2 regions of the Sphingobium sp. VMM genome follow, and region 2 is predicted to be linked to the other one. Evidence: riboswitches for the same ligand, from Rfam matches in the RefSeq annotation. Region 2 holds a riboswitch; the other holds the start of a gene.
What was found. Region 2 has a riboswitch for cobalamin ahead of cobW (cobalamin biosynthesis protein CobW). Riboswitches for the same ligand answer to the same signal wherever they lie in the genome.

Region 1 (5,321 bases), on a different contig from region 2:
CAGCACGTCCATCGGCGCGCCGTCCGCCACCAGCGCGCCGCCATCCATCAGCAGCAGCCGGTCGCAATAGCGCGCCGCCATGGCCAGGTCGTGCAGCACCGTGACAACCAGCGCCCCGCCCTGCGCCTGCGCGCGCAGCAAAGCCATCACATCGATCTGGTGGCCGGGGTCGAGCGCGGCGAGCGGCTCGTCGGCGATCAGCGCCGGCGCGCCCACCGCCAGCGCCCGCGCCAGCAGCACCCGCGCCCGCTCGCCGCCCGACAGCTCGGTCGCGATCCGGCCCTTGAAGCCGGTAACATCGGCGCGGACCATCGCATCCTCGATCGCCGCCTCATCGTCGGCGGTCAGGCGCGACAGCGGCCCCAGATGCGGCAAGCGCCCCAGCGCCACCAGCCGCTCGACCGCCAGGGGCCAGTGCAATGTCTGGCCCTGCGGCAGATAGGCGATGGACCGCGCCACCGCCTGGCGCGACAGCCGCTCGACCGGCGCTCCGTCCAGCAGCGCGCGACCGGCGGCCGGCTTCACCAGCCCCAGCAGCGCCCGCACCAAGGTCGACTTGCCCGCGCCATTGGGGCCGATCACGCCGATCAACTGGCCCGGCGCCATGGTCAGGTCGACGCCGCGCACCGCCAGATGGCGGCCCAGCCGGACGTCCAGTTGCTCGGTCGACAGGGTCACCATAGCCGCCGCTCCCGCATCAGGTGAATGAGGAAGACCGGCACGCCCAGGATCGCGGTCAGCACGCCCAGCTTCAATTCGCTGCTGGTCGGGATGATGCGCACGCCGATATCGGCCAGGGTCAGCAACACCGCGCCGCCCAGCATGGACGGCAACAGCAGCGCGGAGGGCGACCGATCGGTCAGCGGCCGCACCAGATGCGGCACGATCAGGCCGACGAAGCCGATCGATCCGGTCACCGCCACCGCGCCACCGACGCCAATCGCCACCCCCGCCATCAGCCGCAGCCGCGCCCGCGACAGGTCGACGCCCAGCGCCCGCGCGCCATCCTCGCCCAGGGTCAGCGCATCGAGCGCGCGCCCGTCATAGAGCAGCAGCGCCGCGCCGACCGCGATGCAGGGCAGCGCCAGCAGCAGATGGTCGATGCTGCGATTTTCCAGGCTGCCCATCAGCCAGCTCATAATCTCCATCGCGGCGAAGGGATTGGGCGACAGGTTGAGCGCCAGGCTGATCCCCGCCCCCGCCAGCGTCGCGACGGCAATGCCGGCCAGGATCAGCGTCAACGGGCTTTCCGATGGTCCCGCCAGCAGGAACAGCGCGCCGATCGCCGCCAGTGCGGTAACGATCGCCAGCAGCGGCAACGCCATCGGGTGCAGTTCGGACAGGCCGAAATAGAGCGCGATCACCGCGCCCAGCGCCGCTGCATTGGATACGCCCAGCACGGCAGGTTCGGCCAGCGGATTGCGCAGATAGCCCTGCAATGCCGCACCCGACAGGCCCAGCATGGCGCCGACCAGCAGGCCGATCGCCATGCGCGGCAGGCGCAGGTCGATGACGATCGCGCGCGCCACCATATCGCCACCGCCCGCCAGCACCGCCAGGATGCGGGCCGGCGCGATCGTCACCGATCCCAGCGCGACCGACGCGATGGCCGCGACCAGCAGCAGGCCGATCAGCCCCGGCAGCAACAAAGGATGCCGCCGCCCGCTCATGCGCGCCGCCCCTTAGAAGCGGACACGCACGCCGCCATAGGCCGACCGGCCATAGGTGCCATAGCCATAGGCGGTGGCGTAATCCGCATCGAACAGATTGTCGATCCGGCCATAGACTTCCAGATGGTCGCCCACGGGGAAGGACGCGCGCAGCCCGGCCAGCCCATAGCCGTCGAGCCGGCGGGTGTTCGCCGTGTCGTCATAGCTGTCGCCGACCATGGTCAGGGTCGCGCCGGTCGACAGGCCGAAGGACCAGAGATAGTCGGCCGACACGCTCACCGCATTGGCGGCGCGGCGCGGCAGGCGATTGCCGTCGGTGGCCCCGCCCGACCGGTCGCGCGCATCGACATAGCTGTAAGATGCCGCCACCGTCAGCGCCTCGACCGGCTTCAGCGTCAGCGTCGCTTCCACGCCCTTGGCGCGGGTCCGGTCCAGATTGCCATAGGTGTAGGTCGCATAATCATAATTGATCTGGTTGCGGGTATCGCGCCGGAAGGCGGTCAGCGACAGCACCGCCTTGTCCCCGTCCAGGCTCTGGTCGAAGCCGATATCATAGCTTTTCGACCGTTCCGGCCGCAGCGCGCTGTTGCCGCTATAGGTGTCGTAGAGCTGATAGAGCGACGGCGCCTTGAACCCCTCGCCATAGGAGAGGCGGATATTGGTGGCGCCGGCGTTCGGCGTGTAATTGGCGTTGGCACCAAAGGTGGTCGCGCCGCCGAACTGGCTATGATCGTCATGGCGCAGCCCGCCGGTGACGGCCAGGCCGGCAAGCGGCTTCACCACCGCCAGCGCATAGACGCTGTCGATGTTCGCCTTCGCGCTCGCTATGTCGCCAAAGCCGAAATACTCATAGTCCGGCCGCTCATGCTCATAGCCGAAGATCAGCTTGGCCTGATCCACCGGGGCATAGACGCCCTCATATTCGAACCGCAGATTGGTGCCCGAATAGCCATAGTCCGGGTCAGTGCCGCGCACGAAATAATAGTCGCGATCGTTGCGCAGCCAGGTGACGGCAGCGCGGTTGGTCAGCTTGCCGTCGAGCAGCGCCAGGTTGATTCCGGCATAGCCGACATATTGGTCCAGCTTGCTGACGTCGCTGCTGTCCGCCGGCGCGCCGAAGAAGCTGTCATAGTCGAGATCCGCATGGATATAGTAACCGCGCAGGTCGAGGCTCAGGCTGTCGGAAAAGGCGATCTTCAGCTTGGCGTTGGTGGCGATATTCTCATAGCCGTCCTTCTCCACGCCGCCGAACGACCGGCCAACCGAGGAAATGCCGTCGGTGTTGAAATAGGCAACGCCGACGCCGCCCGACACCGCGCCGCGCGTGCCCGACACATCGGCCTTGGCATTCAGCGTGTCGCTATAGCCATAATCGGCCGAGGCATTGACCTCGAAACCCTCGCTCGGCGCGCCGGTCATCACATTGACCACGCCGCCGATCGCCTGGCTGCCATAGACCACCGAGTTGGAGCCGCGCAGCACTTCGATCCGGCGAATATTGCCGGTCAGCAGATGGCCGAAATCATAGCCGTCGCCGATGCCGCTCGGGTCGTTGACCTTGACCCCGTCGATCAGCACCAGCGTCTGGGTCGTCTCCGCCCCGCGCAGCGACACGCCGGTCACGCCGCCGGTGGAGCCGTTGCGGCTGAAGCGGACGCCCGGCGTGGTGGCGAGCAGGTCGACGACATCGACCGCCTGGCGCGTCCTGATCGTGTCGGCATCGATCACCGTGATCGCCTGGCCGACCTCGTCGCGCGGCTGCGCAATGCCCGAAGCGGTGACGACGATATCGTCATCCTGGGCCAATGCCGGCGTAGCGGCCAGCAATGCGATCAGCGAAATCCCCAACATCTTCATTTTATCGTCCCCCGGCGTCCGTCGATTTGGAACCGGGGCGTCCGCACAAGCGGTCGCTGCGTGAGGATCGGGAAGACGCCAGCGCCCCGCCCCACGCACCGATGCGGCCCCGGCCGCCATGGGCGTCGCTCGACGGAAACACCGCGCCATGGCCATCCCCTGGGCCAGGGCAAGAGCGACCAGACGCCGGCAGGTCTCCTGGCTCGCGGGTCAGGGCAGCGATGCGCCAGCCTTCCCGGACTTGGCGGTCCAGTGGCCGGTTCCGGCCCTCCCCTTTTGAAGAGCCTGGGAACCCTGCGCATCGCGCTCACCGCTTACAGTTGCAGGGACAGCCGCGGATTTGGAAGGGCTGCGCCCCCCGCACCGCATTCCCGTTTTCAGCCCTTGCGGGCACCGGCGCGATCATGCGCGTCCGGGGCTTTTGACCGCCCCGGCGCGCGGCCCCCATAAGCCAAAGCACAAGCCCTGCCAAGCGGGCCAGGATCGCCCCGGCGGATCGTTGCGCGGCGCCGGCGGGCGGCTATGCAGGGGCCTCTTACCGAAGGAGCCGACATGTCCGATTCGCTTGCCATCACTGCCGCCGACGTCGCCGATGCCGCGCGGCTGATCGCGCCGGCGGCGGTCCGCACCCCGCTGATCGAGAATGCCGCGCTGAACGATCTCTGCGGCCGGCGTGTGCTGGTGAAGTTCGAGGGGGCCCAGCATAGCGGATCGTTCAAGTTCCGCGGCGCCTATAACCGCCTCGCCCGACTGAACGCTGCGGAACGCGCGGCGGGCGTCGTCGCCTGGTCCTCGGGCAATCATGCCCAGGGCGTCGCCTTTGCCGCGCGCCTGCTCAGCATTCCCGCCACGATCGTGATGCCGGCCGATGCGCCGGCGATCAAGACCGCCAACACCCGCGCGCTGGGCGCCGAGGTCGTCCCCTATGACCGCTTCACCCAGAGCCGCGAGGAAATCGCCACCGCCCTTGCCACCGAACGCGGCGCGACGCTGGTTCCCTCCTTCGACGATCCCTTCATCATCGCCGGCCAGGGCACGATCGGCCTGGAGATATTGGAGCAAGCGCAGGCCGCCGGCGCCGACCTCACGCAGATTCTCGTCTGTTGCGGTGGTGGCGGCCTGGTCGCGGGCACGGCCACGGCGGTCAAGGCCGCCCGCCCGGACATCAGCGTCTATGCGGTCGAACCCGCCGGTTTCGATGATACCGCCCGCTCGCTCGCCAGCGGCACGCGCGAAAGCGTCTCGCCCGACGCGCGCAGCATCTGCGACGCGCTGCTGGCGCCCAGCCCCGGCGCGCTGACCTTCCCGATCAACCACGCCCTGCTCGCAGGCGGTCTGGTCGTCAGCGACGATCAGGTGCGCGACGCGATGCGCTTCGCCTTCACCACGCTCAAGCTGGTGGTCGAACCGGGCGGCGCGGTCGCGCTCGCCGCCATGCTTGCCGGCCTCGCCCCAGCGACCGACGGCGCCACCGCCCTCGTCATCTCCGGCGCCAATGTCGATCCGCAGGATTATGCCGCAATCATTGGCGGGGGCGCTTGACCGCTAGTCTTTCCAATCGGTCACCCTTAGTCTGGTCTGGGGATGCCGCGAGGGTCGGCTTTAGGGGAAATGATGGGAATCGTATCGGTACTGATCCATGCCGTCGCGCTTGTGAACGCGACACCAGCCAATTATCCGGGGGATTGGGTCACTTCGCTGGACTATCCTACTGACGACAAGCGACCACAGGGTGAGGGCACTACATTTTTCGCATTGCTGATCGCGCCCAATGGTCAAGCGATACGATGCGAC
Region 2 (5,321 bases):
GGCGAGCAACATGTACTGGACCGTCAGCCAGATCGTCACCCATCATGCCTCCAATGGCTGCAACCTGATGCCCGGCGATCTGCTCGGCAGCGGCACCATCTCCGCCCCGACGCGCGATGGCTATGGCAGCCTGATGGAAATCAGCAGCGGCGGGCGCGAGCCGATCATCCTGCCATCGGGCGAGACGCGCTGCTTCCTGGAGGATGGCGACGAGGTGACATTGCGCGCCACGGCATCAGCCCCCGGCCATGTGCCGATCGGCTTTGGCGAATGCCGCGCGATGATCGTGCCGGCGCGATGAGCGACCTCACCCTTCATGGCTATTGGCGGTCGAGCGCGAGCTATCGCGTACGGATTGCGCTGGCCCTGAAGGGTGTCGACTATGCACAGGTCACCCATGATCTGCGCAGCGGTGCGCAGCGCGCGCCCGACTATCGAGCGCTGGCGCCGCAGGGGCTGGTGCCCGCGCTGGTCGCGGGCGACACCGTGCTGACGCAGAGCGGCGCGATCCTGGAATGGATCGAGGCGCGCTGGCCGCAGCCGCCCCTGCTGCCCGCCGATCCGGGCGATGCGGCGATCGTCCGTGCCATGGCCGGCATCATTGCCTGCGACATTCATCCGCTCGGCAATCTGCGCGTGTTGCAGGCGCTGCGGCAGGATTTCGGCGCCAGCGAGGATCAGGTCCGTGCCTGGATCGCGCGTTGGACCGGCGAGGGATTTGCTGCGCTCGAAACGCTGATCGCCCGGCATGGCGGCCGCTTCGCCTTCGGCGACAGCCCCAGCTTCGCCGACTGCCATATCGTGCCCCAGCTCTACAATGCCCGGCGCTTCGGCGTCGACCTGACGCCCTTTCCGCGGCTGTGCGCCGTGGACGCGGCGGCATGCGCGCTCCCCGCCTTTGCCGCCGCGCACCCCGATCGCCAGCCCGACGCTGACATATGAGTGACACTGACACGCGCCTGTTCGCGACGCCGGCGGGCGTGCGCCTCTGCCCGATCGACCAGATCGCCGACGGCAAGGCGCGCAATTTCGTGCTGCAGATGCGCGCCGGCCGCTTCCATGGATTTGCCGTGCGGGATGGCGATCATGTCGCCGGCTTTGTCGACCAATGCCCCCATGCCGGCCTGCCGCTGGCGCAGCAGCTGGACGATTATCTGACCCCGGACGGTAGTCATATCAGATGCAGCTGGCACGGCGCCATTTTCCGCCGCGACGATGGCGTCTGTGTCGGCGGCCCCTGTGTCGGTCAGCGCCTTAGGCTTTGGCCGCTCGCCATCGCTGATGGCTGGATTGTCACCGCTGCCCAAAGCGACTAGGAACCGGCCCAGGGACGGGGCTTCGCATCGTCCCGACATGATCGCGCCGGTGCCCCCACGGGGGCTTAAAATGGGAAGGCGGTGCGGATGCCATGGCGTCCAAATCCGCAGCTGTCCCTGCAACTGTGAGCGGCGAGCGTGATGAACAAAGCTGTCCCCGATGCGGGATCAGCAGCCACTGGGCCGGACGCTAAATCCTGCGAGGCCTGGGAAGGCCGTTCCTCCCGCTATGACCCGCAAGCCAGGAGACCTGCCGGCGTTTAGGTCGCTCTTGCTTTGGTCCAGGGGATGGCCGGGGCACGGTGTTCCGTCTGAGCGACAGGTTGGCGGCTGGAGCCGCGCGGTCACGCATCTGCGGGCGAACAAGCGCCCGTCCGCGATGCCGGCCGGCCGTGCGTGCGCGCCCGGTTCGCTCCCGCCCCGGTTGCTCCGGCGCGCGAGTATTTGTCATGGCCAACACTGCATCTGCCAAGATCCCGACCACCGTCATCACCGGCTTCCTGGGCGCGGGCAAGACCACGCTGATCCGCCATCTGCTGGAAAATGCGAAGGGGCGCCGGCTCGCCCTCATCATCAACGAATTTGGCGATGTCGGCGTCGACGGCGAACTGGTGAAGGGCTGCAACGACGCCGCCTGCCCGGAAGAGGATATCGTCGAGCTGGCCAATGGCTGCATCTGCTGCACCGTAGCCGACGATTTCCTGCCGACCATGACCGCGCTGCTCGACCGGCCGAGCCCGCCCGACCATATCATCATCGAAACCTCGGGGCTGGCCCTGCCCAAGCCGCTGGTCAAGGCGTTCCAGTGGCCCGACATCCGCACCCGCGCTACGGTGGACGGCGTCGTCGCGCTGATCGACGCCGATGCGGTCGCCGCCGGCCGTTTTGCCACGGACGAGGCCGCCCTGGCCGCAGCGCGCGCCGCCGACCCCAATCTGGACCATGACAGTCCGCTGGAGGAATTGTTCGAGGATCAGCTCGCCTGCGCCGACATGGTGGTGCTGAACAAAAGCGACCTGGTCGATGCCGACACGCTGGCCGCGGTCGAGGCGCAGGTCGATGCCGAGACGCGGCCCGGCGTGAAGATCGTCCGCGCCGCCCATGGTGCGGTCGATATCGGCGCGCTGCTGGGCATCGTCGCGGCGGCAGAGGATGATCTCGACGCCCGGCCCTCGCACCATGAGGCGGAGGGCGAGGATCATGACCATGATGATTTCGACAGCTTCGTCGTCGGCGGCGATGCCGTTGTCGATCCCGACACGCTGGTGGAGGCGCTGTCCGCGCTGATCGCCACCCATGACGTGCTGCGCGTCAAGGGCATGGTCGCGGTCGCGGGCAAGCCGATGCGCCTGGTCGTGCAGGCGGTCGGCCCGCGCATCCAGCATTTCTTCGACCGTCCCTGGCAGCCGCAGGAAGCGCGCCGCACCCAGCTGGTGGTGATCGGCCAGAAGGGGCTGAACCGCGCCGCGATCGATGCCGACATCCAGGCCGTGCTCGGCTGATGCATCTTCTGTCCGCCACGCCGGGAACGATCAGCGACGGCGAGGAGGCGATCGACCTCGATCAGCCGCCCGGCGACATCGTCATCCTGACCGTGGCGGACAGCGACCTGGCCTGTTTCGCCGCCGCTGCCGCGCGCCTGCCCGATGATGCGCCGAGCGTGCGGCTGGCCAATCTGCTGCAGCTCAAACATCCCTATTCGGTCGACCTCTATGTCGAGAAGGTGATCGCCAGGGCGCGCTTCGTCTGCGTCATCCTGCTCGGCGGCAAGAGCTATTGGCCCTATGGCGTGGACGAGATTGCGCAGGTCGCGCGTGAACGGGGCATCGCCTTCGCCGCGATCGCCGATGGGCGCGAGGGCGATCCCGCGCTGGATCTGGCTTCCACCGTGCCGGCGGCGATGCGCGAGCAGCTGCGCGACTATCTGCGCCAGGGCGGCACCGCCAATGCGCTCTCCTTCCTGCGCTGCGCCGCGCGGCTGATCGGCGCGGATGCGGGCGAGCCCGATCATCCGCTGCCGATCGCCGACGCGGGCCTGTACCTGCCAGGTCACGACCGGCCGGGCGTGGCCGAGCTGCGCGCGACCTGGGTCGAGGGGCGGCCGGTGGCACTGCTGATCTTCTATCGCGCGCTGGTGGTGGCCGGCACGCTGAGCGCGGTCGATGCGATGGTAGCGACCCTTGGCGCGCGCGGCTTCAACGTTGCCGCCGTGCATGTGCGTGCGTTGCGCGAGCCGTTCGTGCGCGACTGGCTCGGCGGGCTGCTGGCCGATATCGCGCCCGACATCATCGTCAATGCGACCAGCTTTGCCGCCTCCTCGTCGTCCGTTCCGCGCGTACCGGGCATCTTGGAACAGGCCGATTGCCCGATCCTGCAGACCGCCTTTGCGGGGGTCGAGGAAGGCAGCTGGCGCGGGTCCGCCCGTGGCCTTGGTCCGCGCGACCTGGCGATGAATGTCGCCCTGCCCGAAGTGGACGGGCGCCTCTTCACCCGCGCCGTGGCTTTCAAGGCGGCCGAGCGGTTCGACGCGCGAACCCAGTGCGGCATCGTCGTGCCGCGCGTGGCACCCGACCGGGTCGCCTTCGTCGCCGATCTGGCGCGCAACTGGGCAGCGCTGCGCCGCACGCCGCCTGCCGAGCGCCGGGTTGCGCTGGTGCTGGCCAATTATCCCAATCGCGACGGGCGGATCGGCAATGGCGTCGGCCTCGACACGCCGGCCAGCGCCGCCGCGATCCTGTGCCGGCTGGGCGAGGCCGGCTATGCGATCGGCGACGCCCCGCGCGATGGCGCTGCACTGATGCGGCTGATGACCGGCGGCGTCACCAATGACCGGGCGTCGATCGACCGACCGGGCGAGGTCAGCCTGTCGCTCGATGTCTATCGCGCCGCCTTTGCCGCTCTGCCGGACAGCGCGCGTGACGCCATGGTCGATCGCTGGGGCGCGCCCGAGGCCGATCCCTTCGTGCGCGACGGCGCCTTTCGCCTCGCCGTCCATCGCTTCGGCCATGTCGCGATCGCGGTGCAGCCGGCGCGCGGCTATAATATCGATCCCAAGAGCAGCTATCATGACCCGGCGCTGCCGCCGCCGCACGCCTATCTCGCCTTCCATGTCTGGCTGGAGCAGGATTTCGGCGCGCAGGCGCTGGTCCATGTCGGCAAGCATGGCAATCTGGAATGGCTGCCGGGCAAGGCGGTGTCGCTCTCGGCCGATTGCTTCCCCGAAATCTGCGCCGGGCCGGTGCCGCAACTCTATCCATTCATCGTCAATGATCCGGGCGAGGGGACGCAGGCCAAGCGCCGCATCGGCGCCGTCATCCTCGACCATCTGACCCCGCCGCTGACGCGAGCGGAAAGCTATGGGCCGCTGAAACAGCTCGAAGCGCTGGTGGACGAATATTATCTCGCCGCCGGCATGGACCCGCGCCGGCTCGACCGGCTGCGCCGCGATATCATCGACCTTGCCCGCAGCCAGGGGCTGGACAAAGATGCGGGCGCCGCCGGCGACGATGACGACGCGCTTGCCGCGATCGACAATTATCTGTGCGAGCTCAAGGAATTGCAGATCCGCGACGGGCTGCATGTCTTCACCGCCTCGCCGCAGGGGCGGTTGCGGCGCGACCTGCTGATCGCGCTGGCGCGCACGCCGCGTGGCCTGGATCATCCGGGGCAGGCCTCCTTGCTGCGCGCGCTGGCCGATGATCTGGGGCTGGGTTTCGATCCGCTCGATTGCCTGCTGGGGGCGCCATGGCATGGGCTGCGTCCGGCCCCGCTGGCGGACTTATCCACAGACCCTTGGCGCACCCATGGCGACATGGTCGAGCGACTGGAGCTGCTGGCGGCGGCGCTGGTCGACGGCGCGGCGCCGGTCGGCCCGGCTAGCACCGCCGTGCTGGCGGCGATCGCCGATGATCTGGCGCCGCGCGTCGATGCCTGTGGTCCGCGCGAGGCGGCGGCCCTGCTGGCCGGGCTCGACGGGCGGTTCGTGCTGCCGGGGCCATCGGGCGC

Region 1: another riboswitch for cobalamin. It lies ahead of ACUCV3_RS18465 (TonB-dependent receptor plug domain-containing protein); the one in region 2 lies ahead of cobW (cobalamin biosynthesis protein CobW).

What each region holds. Positions count from the first base shown of each region.
Region 1 covers NZ_JBXGSI010000015.1:43,608-48,928, forward strand. The annotation lists gene ACUCV3_RS18455 (ABC transporter ATP-binding protein) at 1-681, opposite strand, end outside; gene ACUCV3_RS18460 (FecCD family ABC transporter permease) at 675-1,670, opposite strand; gene ACUCV3_RS18465 (TonB-dependent receptor plug domain-containing protein) at 1,683-3,527, opposite strand; cobalamin riboswitch at 3,699-3,940, opposite strand; gene ACUCV3_RS18470 (threonine ammonia-lyase) at 4,080-5,069, shown strand; gene ACUCV3_RS18475 (energy transducer TonB) at 5,139-5,321, shown strand, end outside.
Region 2 covers NZ_JBXGSI010000012.1:103,259-108,579, forward strand. The annotation lists gene fahA (fumarylacetoacetase) at 1-301, shown strand, start outside; gene maiA (maleylacetoacetate isomerase) at 298-942, shown strand; gene ACUCV3_RS16565 (Rieske (2Fe-2S) protein) at 939-1,316, shown strand; cobalamin riboswitch at 1,347-1,588, shown strand; gene cobW (cobalamin biosynthesis protein CobW) at 1,766-2,818, shown strand; gene cobN (cobaltochelatase subunit CobN) at 2,818-5,321, shown strand, end outside.